Regions from separate parts of the Paenibacillus sp. FSL E2-0201 genome, predicted to be linked through region 3. Evidence: predicted binding sites of a transcription regulator. Region 3 holds the regulator's gene; each other region holds the start of a gene.
The links. The regulator Rex, encoded in region 3, represses fermentation and respiration genes when NADH is low (regulators of the CRP and FNR family bind a similar motif). The targets are predictions, from matches to a motif close to TTGTGAAATATTTCACAA.

Region 1: NSU15_RS01080 (phosphoketolase family protein) is a predicted target of Rex. The motif match lies at 2,955-2,972, and genes of this name have one in related genera.
Region 2: adhE (bifunctional acetaldehyde-CoA/alcohol dehydrogenase) is a predicted target of Rex. The motif match lies at 4,025-4,042, and genes of this name have one in related genera.

What each region holds. Positions count from the first base shown of each region.
Region 1 covers NZ_CP150154.1:220,192-225,874, forward strand. The annotation lists gene NSU15_RS01060 (solute carrier family 23 protein) at 1-104, opposite strand, end outside; gene guaD (guanine deaminase) at 143-1,507, opposite strand; gene NSU15_RS01070 (hypothetical protein) at 1,754-1,942, shown strand; gene NSU15_RS01075 (GntR family transcriptional regulator) at 2,073-2,795, shown strand; gene NSU15_RS01080 (phosphoketolase family protein) at 3,088-5,469, shown strand; gene NSU15_RS01085 (ABC transporter ATP-binding protein) at 5,630-5,683, shown strand, end outside.
Region 2 covers NZ_CP150154.1:4,717,742-4,723,424, forward strand. The annotation lists gene pflB (formate C-acetyltransferase) at 1-1,077, opposite strand, end outside; gene adhE (bifunctional acetaldehyde-CoA/alcohol dehydrogenase) at 1,329-3,950, opposite strand; gene NSU15_RS21545 (extracellular solute-binding protein) at 4,354-5,683, opposite strand, start outside.
Region 3 covers NZ_CP150154.1:4,469,212-4,474,894, reverse strand. The annotation lists gene NSU15_RS20345 (hypothetical protein) at 1-131, shown strand, start outside; gene dinG (ATP-dependent DNA helicase DinG) at 268-3,129, shown strand; gene NSU15_RS20335 (redox-sensing transcriptional repressor Rex) at 3,263-3,913, shown strand; gene NSU15_RS20330 (amidohydrolase) at 3,903-5,204, shown strand; gene NSU15_RS20325 (DUF5590 domain-containing protein) at 5,373-5,683, shown strand, end outside.

The sequences.
Region 1 (5,683 bases), 2.5 Mb from region 3:
CCTAGGATGAGGGATTTACTGAATGAAACCTTTTCATCGGGTAGAACGGTTAATAGTTGTGACTTTAATGGTGCTTGATCTTGCACGTTTGCTTGTGTTTCCACTCAGATGCCCACCTTATATTTTCTAGTTTTATCGATCCTTAACGTGAATGAACCTTGTTACCCTGTACCCAGACTTCACGGATATTCTCAGGTCGAGCTAGATACATCATTTTTTGAAACACGTCGTGTAAATCTTCATTCCCATCAAAGATAGGCAATCTAGCCGATGGTATTTTCGTATCGATAATTTGAACATCCCATGTATAGCCTTCTAGTATCCGACCGATAGGTAAGCTTAAACTTTTACCACCGCCAGCGGTAGCAAGATAGAAAGATTCATCAATCTTAATCCGAGATCCTAGTAAACCACGCTCTTGTGCAGGAAGAGAAGGATTAACGCCATCCTCTAGCATTCGTGAAGACATTACAGCTTGTCTTATGTTATCGAAGAGACTAGGTGAAAAACCTCCGGAAATATCAGACCCTAAACCAATCTCCACACCCTTGGAATGAAAGTGAGCGATAGGGATGACACTATTGGCAAAATAAGCGTTTGATATTGGACAATGCGCAATAGCTGTTCCTGTCTCCGCAAATAAATCTACATCGTCTTCATCTAAAAAATTGCAATGTGCCATGACAGATTTATCACGGAGCAGACCGAAATCATGCAAGGCAAAAGCATCGTTCTTCTGGAATCGTTCTTGTACATAACCGTGCGCCCAATCACTTTCACTACAATGCGATTGAATATGCGTATCGTATTTTGCGGCTAAGTCCCCTAAACCTTGCAAAGCCTCATTTGTGCAGCTTGGGATGAACCTAGGTGTCACTACTGGATAAACGCCTTGCTTAGTAGATTTGGCTAGTTCTTTTACCGCTAGAATAAATTCTTCTGTATCTTTAAGTGCGGTGTCGGTGTCAGTGTCGCGATAGTTTTCTGGATTCCCTTGAGGATCGTCCATTACCACTTTTCCAACGAGTCCCCGCTGTCCTTTTTCTGCACAGATTTGGGCTAATAATAAGCTGGCTTCTTTATGCACCGTTGCAAAATAAAGAGCTGTAGTGGTTCCGTTCGCGAGTAGAGTATCAACCACGTCATCGTAGATCTTTTTTGCAAAATCCAGGTCTGAAAATTTAGACTCCAATGGGAAGGTGTACGTATTTAACCAATCATAGAGTGGAATGTCTAACGCAGTACCGGATTGAGCCCACTGCGGGGCATGAACATGCAAGTCGATAAAGCCAGGCAAAAAATACTGACCTTCAGCTAATCGATGGAAGTTATCTTGATCTTGATAAGTATCTAGTAAAAGTTGATAGTCGGGTTCCTCTGGTGAAACGATCTTTTCTATCATCCCATCTGTATTAATGCAGTAGAGGTGGTCTTTTAAAATTTGAATTTCCTTCGGTGATTTGCTTGAAAATGAAGTACCTAGGAATATTTGCATATATTCTGTCATGATTTCCGCCTTAATGTTCGTCTTTTGGTGTTCGTTTGTTATTATAATCCGTAAAAAATGATAAGTCTATACCTAAAGTCGAACAAAGACGAGCATTGAATACTGAATTATGTTCTAATTAGATCGAAACATATGAATTCACGTTATCTTTGCGTAAAATGTATGCGGTTACTTACTTATGCTATAATACTTATAGATTAATAAGGTTAAGCGCTTGAGAAAAATGGGTTAGGGAGTGTTACTGAAATGAGAAGATATAACTTTTGGCGTCCGATCATGCTAATTATTGTCGCCCTGCTTACTAGAAGCTTGGTTACTAACGTATGTATTTTGTTTGGTCTTCAGACTGATGTAGCGAGTAGTATAGGTACGCTGGGCATGGTTATCGCCGGTTTAGTGATGTATAATCGCATGAACATCCGCCGCCGAAAATAACGAACAGATTCCAACAATCCGATCCATCCGGTTGATTAATAAGTCATGAGTGCAATCGTATAAACTGCTTAGTTATTATGTTATAGTAAAGAGTGAAATAAACATGTATCAACCTTAAAAGGAGTACTTCATGACACAGTTTGTCTACAAGCAAATTATTGATGATCTAAAAATGAAAATCTTTGCTGGGCAGTTTCCTGATATGAAATTACCGGATGAACGGAGTCTCAGTGAGACTTATCAAGTGAGTCGGAGTTCCATTAAAAGTGCTCTGACTAAAATGGCGAATGCCGGCATTATTTTTAAAAAACGTGGTTCAGGAACCTTTATCAACCCGTTATACATAAAAAATGAATCTATTTTTAATTACGAAGGCTCTAATTTAGGGGTCACCGACAATTTTCATATGCATGGCAAGAAGCCTAAAATCAAAGTGCTGAAATTCGAGGTCATCCCACCAACAGAAGAGTTACAGCGGGATTTGTTTTTAGGGCCTCATGACTTTGTTTACAAAATCGTTCGACTTCGTCTCTTTGAAGATGAACCCTTTATGATTGAAACAGGGTATATCCCCATAAAAATCGTACAAAATTTGAATCAGACGATTATCGAAGGATCTATTTTTAATTATTTGGAGGATTCGCGCAATTTAGCGGTTACCAAATCCTTTTTATCCATATCTGCAGAGCCGTCGGATTCCAATGATCAAGAACTGCTGAATTTAGAGAAGAATGAGCCTGTTAGTATTATGGAGGGGATTTTCTTCTTGGATAATGGCACGCCTTTTGAATTTTCGCACATGCGATTCCACTACAAATTCTTAAAATTTAATACCTTTGTATCGGTTGACTAAAAGTAAGACTGGGGAATTTTTCTCGGTCTTATTTTTTTTGTTTTGAACAAAATAGAGTTAAGTCCTCCAGCATGATCTCTTCGAAATTAGTTCCTATATTTTTACAAATATTAAAATATACAAGCTTTTTTACAGTGAATTTACTCCGTTTTTCATACTATGTTCATATTTTCACATAATTGGACCGTATCATTTGTTTAAAAGGTTGAATTAATTTTGCGCGGCGGTATGATGTACTTGTGGAAGTAATACGGTACTGAAAAAACATAAAAAATTTTGGGGAGTGGAAGAAATGGTATTATCCATGGATGTTGATTACTCATCAAAAACTTATTTAGAAAAGCTGGATGCCTATTGGCGTGCGACGAACTACATATCCGTAGGTCAACTGTACTTAAAAGATAATCCGTTGTTAAAGGAACCGTTGAAGGATGCAGATGTAAAAATTAAGCCTATCGGACACTGGGGAACCATTCCTGGCCAAAATTTTATTTATGCCCATTTGAATAGGGTCATTACTAAATATGACTTGAACATGTTCTATATTGAGGGGCCTGGTCATGGTGGTCAGGTTATGGTTTCAAATTCTTATCTGGACGGTAGTTACACGGAAATTTATCCGGAAATCACGCAAGATATTCCAGGGATGAAAAAATTGTTCAAACAATTCTCATTCCCAGGGGGCATTGCTTCTCATGCCGCCCCAGAAACACCTGGTTCTATCCATGAAGGCGGCGAGTTGGGTTATTCTCTTTCTCACGGTGTCGGTGCCATATTGGATAATCCGGATCTGATTTCGGCTGTTGTGATTGGTGATGGCGAGGCTGAAACTGGACCACTAGCTGCTTCATGGTTCTCCAACAGATTCATCAACCCGGTTACTGATGGTGCGGTTCTGCCGATCTTACACTTGAATGGTTTCAAAATCAGTAATCCAACGATCCTATCCCGTCAATCAAAAGAAGAAATTACCGCATACTTTAAAGGGATGGGTTGGGAACCGTTCTTTGTTGAAGGTGAAAATCCTGATCTTATGCATCCAGAAATGGCAAAGGTGCTGGATACTATCGTAGAAAGAATTGAAGCGATTCAAAAGAATGCACGTGAGAACAATGATCTTACTCGTCCGGTTTGGCCAATGCTGGTCTTCCGCTCTCCTAAGGGATGGACAGGTCCAAAGCAATGGGACGGTGTACCAAATGAAAATTCATTCCGCGCCCATCAGGTGCCAATTCCAGTGGACCAAAAAAATATGAAACACGCACCAGCGTTACTGGAGTGGTTAAATAGCTATAGACCGGAAGAATTATTTGACGACAATGGCCGTTTGAAAGCTGAAATTGCTGAGATTCTGCCTACAGGCGACCGACGTATGGGAATGAATCCTGTTACCAACGCCGGTAACCTCATTAAAGATTTGAAATTGCCAGATTATCGTAACTTTGCACTTGATAATGCTGTGCCAGGCCAAGTTATTGCACAAGATATGGCTGTGCTGGGTAAATACATGAAAGATGTAATCTCCCTTAATGAAGAGAACCGTAACTTTAGAATTTTCGGACCGGATGAAACGATGTCCAACCGTCTGGGACCTGTCTTTGAAGTAACTAAACGACAATGGCTGGATCAAATTAAAGAACCAAATGATGAGTTCCTCTCATCTTATGGACGTGTAATTGATTCTCAATTGTCTGAACATCAAGCAGAAGGCTTACTTGAAGGATATGTTTTGACTGGACGTCACGGTTTCTTTGCGAGTTATGAAGCTTTCTTGCGTGTAGTTGATTCTATGATTACTCAGCATTTTAAATGGCTGCGTAAAGCAACAGATCAAAGCTGGCGTGCAGATATCCCATCCTTAAATGTGGTGGCAACTTCAACTGTATTCCAACAAGACCACAATGGTTATACTCACCAAGATCCAGGTCTGTTAGGTCACTTGGCTGATAAGAAGCCTGAATTTATCCGTGAGTATTTACCTGCCGATGCGAACTCCTTGCTGGCTGTCTTTGACACCGTCTTAAATGACCGTCAAAAAATCAACCTGATCGTTTCATCCAAACATCCGCGTCCGCAATGGTTTAATGCAGATGAAGCACAGGAGCTGGTTGAAAAAGGCTTGAAGATCATTGACTGGGCAAGCACCGATCAAGGTGGAGAGCCGGATGTTGTTATTGCTTCTGCTGGTACAGAACCAACTATTGAAAGCTTAGCGGCAATCTCTATCCTGCATGAGAAACTTCCAGCACTTAAGATTAGATATATCAATGTGGTGGACTTATTGAGACTGAGAAGTCAAAAATTAGATCCTCGTGGTTTATCTGACGAAGAGTTTGATCAATTTTTCACAAAGGACAAACCGGTTATTTTCGCCTTCCACGGGTATGAAGGTCTGATTAAAGACTTGTTCTTTGATCGTCATAACCATAACCTTCACGTACACGGGTACCGTGAGAATGGTGATATCACAACACCTTTCGATATGCGTGTCTTGAATCAAATGGACCGTTTTGATCTAGCGAAGGAAGTTGTGCTGAGCTTGCCTGATGGGGATAAGCATAAAGCCATCGCAGATGAAATGGACGCTATCGTGAAGAAGCATCACCAGTTCATTCGTGAAGAAGGTATTGATCTGCCAGAAGTAGAGAACTGGGTATGGAAGCCATTGAAATAAGCATAGCCAGTACCATAGGAAGTAATGAAAAAGACACCCTTAGGGGTGTCTTTTTTGTGTTGTCCAAGTAACTATATAAAACAATTATAGTCATTCTTTCATCTTTACCACTGTAAATATATGTGAGTAAATAGGATGGATAATGAAAGGGGAGAAATGTATGCCACATATTGATAAACTTCCCAAGTCTATAGAAATGCAGCTTACGGAACAA
Region 2 (5,683 bases), 250 kb from region 3:
GGTGTTCAGGAAACGGAAGCTGTTCTTCGTAACACGAGTTGTTCCGTCTTCAGCCATACCACCGATGGATTCAGTTACCCATGTAGGGTCGCCGGAGAACAGATCGTTATAGTCAGGTGTACGCAAGAATTTCACGATACGCAGTTTCATTACGAAATGATCGACGATTTCTTGAACTTGCTCTTCAGTCAAAGTACCTTCAGCAATATCGCGTTCTGCATAGATGTCTAGGAAGGAAGATACACGTCCCAGGGACATCGCCGCACCATTTTGCTCTTTAACTGCTGCCAGATATCCGAAGTATACCCATTGAGTAGCTTCCTTGAAATTGGTCGCTGGTTTGGAAATATCCATACCGTGAGCGGCTGCCATTTCTTTCAATTCGCCCAGTGCACGAATTTGCTCGGACAGCTCTTCACGAAGACGAATTACCTCTTCAGTCATGGAATCAACTTCAAGTTCAGCTTGTTGTTGTTTTTTGTCTTTAATCAGGAAATCAATACCGTATAGAGCGATACGGCGGTAGTCACCGATGATGCGTCCGCGGCCGTAAGCATCAGGAAGACCTGTGATAACGCCGGATTTACGCACTGCTCTCATGTCTGGTGTATATGCATCAAATACGCCTTGGTTATGCGTTTTGCGAATGTTCGTAAACATATCAACGATGTTTTGTGGAAGCTCGAAGCCATAAGCTTTCGTAGCATCGACCATCATCTTGATCCCGCCGAATGGCTGGATGGAACGTTTGAAAGGAGCGTCAGTCTGAACGCCTACAATTTGTTCCTTGTCCTTATCAATGTATCCAGGAGCATGTGAAGTGATTGTGGAGACAGTATCCAGGGAAACATCCCATACGCCGCCTCTTTCTCTTTCTTCTTTGCTCAGTTGGGAAATAATTTTCCATAGTTCAGTTGTGTTACTAGTAGGTCCTACGAGGAAATCTTCGTTTCCTTCATAAGGCTTAATGTTACTTGCGATAAAATTGTTAACGTCAACTTTCTTGGACCATTTACCTTTTGTGAAATTTCTCCAACCGGATTTCACTTCATTTACTTCTTTTTCAATCACCGACATGCTAAATCCCTCCATCTATATTTATTATATTTGTAGAGATCGCGGGCTTGAAGGTTGATCCCGTGTCTCGTGATCCCCAAAGATGTGGTTGTTCCAAATTTCACAATCAACATTTCATATGTGGGACCGTTGTTTATATAAACATTCTAGTTTATTTTCTATAAAAACACTGTGACAAATATCACCTTTCGAGTGATATTTGTCACCTTTATCTAAGTCCACAACTATCCTATTCTCTATTTAACCAATTATTAATTATCAAATCTTCCGTAGAATGCATTACGGTATACATCAGCAAGTTCAGATACCAACGGCAGCTTAGGATTGGCAGTTGTACATTGATCTTCAAACGCACGGTCAGCCAAGTAATCTACACGGGATTCGAAGTCCTTAGGATCAAAGCCCAGTTGTTGGAACGATTCCTCGATACCCAATTTTTTATTCATATCGCGAATAGCATTGATCAGGCTAGTTACACCTTCTTCAGTTGTGCGAGCTGGCAATCCCAAAATACGGGCAATTTCAGCGTAACGCTCATCAGCTACGAAGTGCGAATATTTAGGGAACGAAGCGAACTTCGTAGGTTTTTTAGCATTGTAACGGATAACGTGTGGCATAAGGATCGCGTTAGTACGACCATGAGCGGTGTGGTACTGTCCGCCCCATTTATGCGCCAAGCTGTGGTTAATTCCCAAGAATGCATTGGCAAAGGCCATACCCGCAAGTGTTGATGCATTATGCATTTTCTCACGAGCTACTCTGTCGCCTTCCAGTGCCGATTTTTCAAGGTATTGGAATACCAGTTGGATGGCTTTAATAGCTAGACCATCAGTGTAGTCACTCGCCATAACAGATACATAAGCTTCGATAGCATGTGTCAATACGTCCATACCTGTATCTGCAACTGCAGTTTTTGGCAAGCTGTATACGAACTCTGGATCAATGATAGCTACGTCTGGTGTTAACTCATAGTCAGCCAATGGATATTTAGTGTGTTGTTCAGTTGTTTTATCGGTAATAACTGCGAAAGATGTTACTTCCGAACCCGTACCCGAAGTAGTTGGAATCGCTACAAACTTAGCTTTGTTACCAAGTTTAGGGAATTTGTATACCCGTTTACGGATGTCCATGAATTTTTGTTTTAGACCGTTAAAGTCTGCGTCTGGATGTTCATAGAATAACCACATTCCTTTTGCAGCATCCATTGGGGAACCGCCGCCAAGTGCGATGATGCAGTCCGGTTGGAATCTGTTCATCATTGCAGTACCTTTTTCAACTGTAGTTGTCGATGGATCTGGTTCAACTTCCGAGAACACTTCGATAGCTACAGGAGTTTGGCGTTGACGCAGGTAATGTTCAACTCTTTCAACATATCCAAGCTTAACCATCATTGGGTCAGTGATAATTGCGACACGTGTGATATCAGGCATTTTGGTCAGGTACTGAGTAGCGCCTTTTTCAAAATAGATCTTGTCAGGTACTTTAAACCATTGCATATTCACGGTACGACGATTCACCCTTTTCACGTTGATCAAATTGATTGCTGTAACGTTTTGCGACACGGAGTTACGACCATAAGATCCGCAGCCCAGAGTCAACGAAGGGATATTAGTGTTATAAATATCGCCGATCGCACCATGTGTGGAAGGCGAGTTAACTAGAATACGTCCTGTTTGCAGACGGTTAGAGAACTTCATGATTACTTCTTCATTGTTGGAGTGGATAGCCGAGCTGTGGCCCATGCCGCCAAATTCAACAATTTGAGCTGCACGTTCGATCCCTTGATCTGCATTTTTAACCTTGTAGCAAGCAAGAACTGGGCTTAATTTTTCAGCGGATAGTGGATATTTAGTACCTACACCTTCAAGTTCTGCTACCAGAATCTTTGTGCCGGCAGGGACTTGAATGCCACACATTTCAGCAATTTTCACTGCGGATTGACCTACGATTGCTGGGTTAACCGCACATTTATCTACGTTCATTGCTCCACTAGTCAGTTTGGCAGCTTCTTCTTTATTAACAAAGTAGCAGCCATTTGCGATCATTTTTTTCTTCACTTGATCGAAGATTGGTTCTTCGATAATAACAGCTTGCTCGGAGGCACAGATCATACCATTATCAAATGTTTTAGAAAGAATGATGTCCGTTACGGCTTGATCAATATCCGCGCTCTTTTCAATGAAAGCAGGTACGTTACCAGGGCCTACGCCAAGTGCTGGTTTACCACAGCTGTAAGCTGCTTTTACCATTGCAGAACCACCAGTTGCCAAGATAAGAGCAACGTCTGGGTTGTTCATCAATGCGTTTGTCTTGTCCATTGTTGGCATTTCAATCCATTGGATACAGTTCTCAGGAGCGCCAGCTTTCACGGCAGCATCATGAAGAATTTTTGCAGCAGCTGCACTACACTCTTGCGCAGATGGGTGGAAACCGAATATAATAGGGTTCCGTGTCTTAATCGAAATCAACGCTTTAAACATCGTGGTGGATGTAGGGTTGGTTACCGGTGTGATACCCATAACAATTCCGACGGGTTCAGCAATTTTTTGGAAGCTATCATAAGCGTTGTCTTCAATAACGCCTACTGTTTTATCGTATTTAATTCCGTGCCAGATATATTCAGTTGAGAAGATGTTCTTCGTAATTTTGTCTTCGTATACGCCGCGTCCAGTTTCTTCTACGGCCAATTTTGCGAGGTACATATGTTTGTCGAGTCCAGCCAACGCCATTGCATGAACGATAGTGTCAACTTGCTCTTGGTCTAGCGCCATGAACGCCTCATGCGCTTTTTTTGCTTTATCCACTAAATTCTGAATATACTCTTCAGCGGTAACTTGTTTAACTTGGGCGGCGACTTCGTTCTTAACTGCCATCTCCCTCGTCCTCCTGTCAATTTTTAGTTGTTTTTCTCTACACATTTATCTTATCACATGATTTCCACCTTGTATAGTGAAATCTTTCACAAAGTATAAAGTTTTTTTGATTTGTTTTCAAAGCGCTTTCATTCGATCATATTATAGATATTTTTCCATATTTTATGTTAAAAATCCCTTCAAATCTTAGAATTATACTTTAATAAGCAAAGTATTGAGCCCATTTCCTTCCATCCACTTTAATACAGCACTCCGTTAAGGCATTCCCTTCATCACAGAAATTTACGATTTTCCTATGCCGTAATAGTTTCCAGTTGATCATCATTAGCTCTGTAGATTTATAAATTTATAAATTATAACAACAAAAAAACCGGCCCCAAAGGGACCGATTTTATTAATTTACCTATTCTGCTTTAATCGTATCAAAGAATTTCTCTTGCACTGTTTTAGCTGCTGCTTCTAGCTGGCTCTTAGAATCCGTTCCTTTTTTGGAGAACAGCTCTTGAATGACATTGGACATTGTTGCGTAGTAGTCCTGTGTATTGTATTGAGCTTCAGGTTTACCATCTAAGAGTCCCATAATGTCAGGGCTATATTGGTATACATTGGTGTACTTGTCATAAACCGCTTTGGTCTTCTTACCAAACTCAGAATCTGCTGAGTAGTAATCTAAGAGTGGCGGGATAAAGTATTTACCATCAGCTGTACGTTGTTGAAGGACTGCATCCAGTGCTTCCAAACCTTTATCAGAGAAGTAATCAAATGTGATATAACGGAATGCCATTTCTTGCTCATCTGGTGTTGCATTCGGATTAATTACGAGGTAATCACCACCAAGTACCCCCGTATGCTTGCCGCCTTTTTCCATAGCAGGCATTGGATATGTGAGCACATCCTCAGGTTTCAGTCCACCTTGATTCAGTGCTTGCTCGATTACGCCATCGGACCCAGCCATTACCATAGCTGTACGACTTTGTTGGAATGCGCCTACAGCATCGCCCCAGCCAAGTGCCCAGTCCTGAGGAATCGCGTTAGCTTCCCATCTAAGTTTCTTGTAGAAATCCAGTGCTTTAACACCAGCATCGGAATTAAAGGTAGCGACAACCTTGCCGCCTTCAACCTTTTGAATTTCACCGCCAGCTTCGAACAGGAAGTTGGTCCAGTTCCAGCCTGCTTCGTTACCTTTACCCATTGGAGCAATACCGGAAATACCTTTTTTGACATCAGCTACGCCTTTAGCCGTATTCAGCATATCATCCCAAGTCCAATCCATTGGTGGGACCGCAACGCCTTTTTCATCCAGCATTTTTTTGTTGATCATAGTCGTTGTTACATAACCTTTTTGAGTTACTCCGAAAACTTTACCATCAATGATGAACTGATTTTGCAGTACTGGGTTAATTTGATCCTTAAATTCGTATTTGTTCCAAAGATCCGTAATGTCAGCAACCCAGCCCTTTTCCACCAGGAACTTAGCTTCTGTAGCGTAGGTGTTAAAGAAGGTTGGTGCTTCATTCGCAGCCATTTTGATTCCGATTTCACTTACATTGTACTGCCAGTCGTCTTTAACAATTTCAACATTTGGATATTCAGCCTGGAAACGTTTAATCTTGTCATCTTCTTGTGCTCTCACTTCAGTCAAGTCAGGTGTTGGATAGTGAATCTTGATCGTCACTTTTCTTTGAGTAATGTCATCCACTGGCGCCTCCGTAGCGGTTGCTGTATTATCCGTT
Region 3 (5,683 bases):
AAGCGCAGGAGCTGTTTGGCCTCTCATTGCAGCTTGACCCTGCACTTCCTGAACCAACGGTTAATTTGGAGGTTTGCCGCCGCCGTGGAGGAAAGCTTCATTTCGGAAATCAGCTTGTTTCATTATTGTAAATTATTACGTTTACGGTTTATTATTCCGCATTTTCATTCAAGCGATGCATCCCCTGAACCAGTGGTGTGCATCGCCTTTTTTCGCAACTTCTGTTATGCTGATTAAGAGTCTCAATTGAAAGGGAATAGAATTATAATGAAATTTGCCGTGCTTGATTTTGAAACAACGGGAACCCAATCCGTGGGTGAAATTATCCAGGTTGGCCTTGCAATTATAGAAGAAGACCGGTCCATCTCCCGGGTATATGGTTCCTACGTCAAGCCCGGAACGCCGATACCTCCTTTTATAACTGGTCTGACGGGGATTACCGACGATGATGTAAAGGATGCGCCTGAGCTGGATGAGATGATGATGGAGCTTGTTCCACTCTTGGATGATGTTGTGCTTGTAGGGCATAATGTCGCATTTGACTTCCATTTTTTGCAAAATGCTTTAGACAGATGTGGGTATTTACCATTTCAAGGGCGGATTTTAGATACGATTGATTTTCTAAAAATCTGCTTTCCTTCCCTAACATCCTATCAACTAGGGTCAGTTAGTGCACATTTTGGAGTGACACATGATCGTCCGCATCAGGCAGATAGTGATGCACTGGCGACAGCTCTTGTGCTGTTGAAATGTCTGGAGGAGCTTTATAGTTTACCGTTACTCACCATCCAGCGACTATGTGAGCTGTTTACCGAAGAGGATAGTGATTTAGGTTGGTATTTTGATGGTCTGCTGCGTGAGCGGGAAGCGGAGACGCTTCAACCCGAAGGTGATCTGACTTTCTATCGTCAATTAGCGCTTGCAGTAGGGGATTGGAATGAACTAGCTCCACCTCGCGACGAGCATGCTGAGAATCCGCTACAGAATTTATCATTTACAGATTATATGGATGAAGTAACGAAACGGCTTAAAGACACTTTGCCACAGTATGAAAGCCGAGAAGCTCAGGATATTATGATCAATGAGGTGATAACGGCACTTGCCGAAGACAAACATCTATTGATCGAAGCAGGGACAGGAACCGGCAAATCGCTTGGTTATTTGTTGCCTGCCATATACCAAAGTGTTCGTACTAATGAGAAAGTTATGGTCAGCACTCATACCATTAATCTGCAGGATCAATTGCGTGAGCGTGATATTCCTTTGTTAACGCAGGTAGTTCCGTTTCCATTTAAAGCTGCGATTTTTAAAGGCAGAGGGCATTATTTGTGTCTTCGTAAGTTTGAACATAAAATTAATAAAAAAGACTTTATAAGTCCAAGGGAAGATGCACTTACTGCGGCTCAGATGATCGTTTGGTTGACACAAAGTGAATCAGGGGATGACGAAGAGCTCAATTTAAGCGGTCGTGGCGGAGATTTCTGGGAGACGGTAGCAAGCGATACCGATTCTTGTCTCGGTCGCTCCTGTCCTTGGTTCCGCAAGTGTTATTACCATCGGGCAAAACATGAAGCGGGTATTGCTGACGTGGTTATTACGAACCACTCTAAGCTTTTCGCAGATGTTAAGGCTGGGCACCAGCTACTCCCGGCTTATGAACATCTTGTTATTGATGAGGCCCACCATCTGGAGGACGTGGCTGGCAAGCATTTAGGTATGCATATGAAGCATTTCACGGTGGCTCACACGCTGTCCCGATTATACAAGGATAGTCGTAACGGCCAACTCCCAACGCTTCGTCAAATGCTTCAGTCATCAGGCAGTGAGGAAGCTTCTGAATGGAGCGGAGTTATCGATAGAATCTATCCAGATCTGCTTACTGTAAAAGAAACCTGGGATCTACTTAGTGACAAGCTATTTAGCCTCTTGCCGGAACGTAGCGATGCAGCGGCGGGAGAAGCTGGACAGCTAGTCATGCGGTTACTTCCTACCCGTAAACCGAAAGATTGGGATGAATTGGTTGCTTTGGAGAATACTATGAATCTGACATTGAGCGAAATTATCCGTAAGGGTGATAAAATGCTTAATGAGATGCGTGATCAAGAAGGTCAATCTTCTTCAGATAGTTTAGTAACCGATATTAGCGGCTTATTTAAGGATTTAGCTTCTATACGTGAGCAAGTACGGTTTTTTATGGGATTAAACGACGAGAATGTAGTATATTGGCTGGAGGCGAATGGAAATTATCGCAGCAAATCGCTACAGCTATATGCCGTCCCTGTTGATGTTAGTACCCAGCTTAAAGAGCTGTTCTTCGACAAAAAGAAAAGTATTGTGTTAACTTCGGCGACGCTTTCTGTCGATAAATCGTTCCAGTTTATGATTGATAATCTCGGACTTAATGAAGCTGCGGAAGAGGGGCGTCTAATGACATCTCTCCTTCCTTCTCCCTTTAAGTATCGGGAGCAGGCACTATTAGTAATTCCACGGGATTTCCCTAGTGTGAAGGGCAGTGTGGGTGATGCCCGATTTGTCGATACGCTCGTACAGTCACTAGCAGAAGCGGCTATTACGACACGCGGACGGATGCTTGTTCTGTTTACTTCTTACAAGATGCTGCGCCAAGTTTACGATCCTCTGAAAGAGGCTCTAGCCTCACAAGAAATCACGGTGCTAGGTCAAGGCGTGGAAGGTGGAAGCCGCAGTAAGCTGATTCGACGCTTTCAGGACAGTGCTGCTTCAGTTCTGCTTGGAACTAGCAGCTTCTGGGAGGGAGTAGATATTCCGGGTGAGGCATTGACATGCCTGGCCATCGTGAGGCTTCCATTTCAACCGCCTAATCACCCTCTAGCGGAAGCGAAGTCTGAGTTATTACAAGCCCAGAAGAAGAATCCGTTTATGAAATTGTCGGTGCCTCAGGCAGTTATCCGCTTCAAGCAAGGATTTGGAAGACTGGTACGGACAGCGCAGGATCGGGGTATTGTTATAGTGTATGACACTAGGGTTATCGAATCTCATTATGGGAAGTATTTCCTTTATTCGTTGCCTGGCCCGAAAATGGAACATATGCTTACGGATCAAATGGTTCCTCGTATAGCAGAGTGGTTGGAAGACGGAGGCGTTTCTTAAGAAGGACATCTTCTGTTTAATTAATCACTCCACAATGAAGGGCGGTATAAGAGAATACCGCTCTTCATTGAGACGAGGTACAGAAATTTTAATTGGATTCAAACAGAATAGTACTTAAATTAGGAGGTAAATTATGAAATCGGATAAAATATCAGAAGCCGTTGTTCGCAGACTTCCTGTATACTTACGTTTCTTGAATGATCTCCAGAAACGTGAAATATTAACCGTTTCCTCGCAAGAATTAGGACAAAAACTTGATCTGAATCCCGCTCAAATCCGTAAAGATTTAGCGTATTTTGGAGACTTCGGTAGAAAAGGTATCGGGTATGACGTAACTTATCTTATTGAGAAAATCCGTCATATTTTGAAGCTGGACCAACAGCTGAATGTGGCATTAGTAGGTGCCGGTAACCTTGGACATGCATTATCTAATTATAATGCTTATCTGAAGGATACTATGAAGATTACCGCTATATTTGACTCTTATGCACCTAAGGTAGGGCGGAAAATCAACTCTCTTACGGTTCAACCCATGGAGGAGCTAGGTCAGACAGTTCGTGAGCAAGGCATTCGAATTGGGATTATTACAGTACCTGACTCAGAAGCGCAGAATGTAGCAGATATTCTTATTGAATCTGGCATTGAGGCGATTTTGAATTTTGCACCAGTGATTCTAAAAACACCACCGAATATCCGGGTTCATGCAGCCGATTTTACAACGGATTTGCAAAGCCTTGCTTATTATTTGAAAGACGGAAAGGAAGAAAGCGGAAATGAAGAGTAGTAAAACGATTATCAAAGGCGGGCGTTTTCTTATTCCGGGAACGGATGAGCCTGTTCTTAGTGGATATATGACTATTGAAGATGATTTGATCACTTACATAGGAAAAGAAGAGCCTCTGATGGAAGAAGGTGTGCAAGTTGTTGATGGCAGTCGTCTGTTGTTTATGCCTGGTCTGGTAAACACACACGGCCATGCTGCAATGTCATTGCTTCGTGGTTATGGAGATGATTTGGCGCTTCAAGTGTGGCTTCAGGAAAAAATGTGGCCGATGGAAGAGAAGTTCACCGGAGAAGATGTATACTGGGGAACCTCCTTGTCTGTTCTGGAAATGCTGAAAGGTGGCACTACAACCTTCCTGGATATGTATGATCATATGGATCGAGTAGCTGAGGTGGTCGAATTATCAGGCATCCGTTCCGTATTGATGAGAGGCGTAATCGGTCTTTGTCCAGAGGAAGTACAGAATCACAAGCTTGCGGAAGCGATTTCTTTTGCACGGAACTGGCATGGAAAGGCTGACGGTAGAATTACAACGATGATCTCGCCACACGCTCCATATACTTGCCCACCGGATTTCTTTGTTAAGTTTGTACAGGCGGCGCATGATTTGGATTTACCGATGCATACACATATGTCCGAAACGAATCGCGAAGTGGAGCAGAATGTAGTGGATTACGGCCTGCGGCCTGTAGCGCATTTAGAGAAGCTTGGAATGTTCACACGTCCGTCTATTGTTGCTCATGGCGTTCATTTGAATGATGAAGAGATCGAGATTCTGGCTCGTCATAATGTAGGTGTATCTCATAACCCGGGAAGTAATCTAAAACTGGCTAGTGGAGTTGCTCGTGTTACGGATCTTCTAAAGGCCGGTGTGAAGGTGTCGCTGGGTACAGATGGCGCGGCAAGTAATAATAACTTGGATATGTTTGAAGAGATGCGTCTTGCAGCACTTATCCATAAAGGTGTAAGTGGTGATCCTACGGCTGTACCGGCTCCGGAAGCTCTGAGTATGGCTACAGAGTATGGCGCGAAGTCTATCTTTTTAAATGATGTGGGCAGGCTCGCTGTAGGCATGAAAGCTGACTTTATCGCGATTGATATAGACCAGCCGCATTTACTACCGCACACAGATTTGCTGTCTCATGCTGTATACTCTGCCAGTGCCAAGGATGTTGAGCATGTATGGGTGAATGGTAAACAGGTTGTAAAACATGGACAATGTGTAACGTTAGATGAGGAAGCTATCCGTCGTAAGGCGCAAGAATCCTTTGAGGGGCTGCTCAAGCGCTAGTCTAAGATGATAAGAATTAACTGTAAGGCTGTGACTTTCTGCGTTTGCAAAAGTTACGGCCTTTTCTGTAAATATAAGAATTTATATGAATGAATATGAAACTTTGGATAAACACACGGGTGTGTTATATAATCAAAAAAGATATATTACTAGAAAGGGAGCTGCACCTTGAAGAAAAGGAAAAAATGGATCCTCCTGGGGTCAGTTCTGATTCTGCTCCTTCTGTTTGGACTTATCCAGTTCTATGCCTATATTATGAAAGATCAATGGAACGAGCGAGATATTGCTAAGGATATCGCCAAAACCAGCGCTGGTCTGACAGAGGTAACTAAAGCACAGAAATCCGTGTGGGATGAAAATGCAGTGTACTGGGTCTTAACAGGGAAGAATCAATCCGGGACCGAGTTGATGGTATGGGTACGCTTTACTGTAGACGGGAAGTTTGCAGAAGGCAACGACGCAGTATATGCTGAGGAACT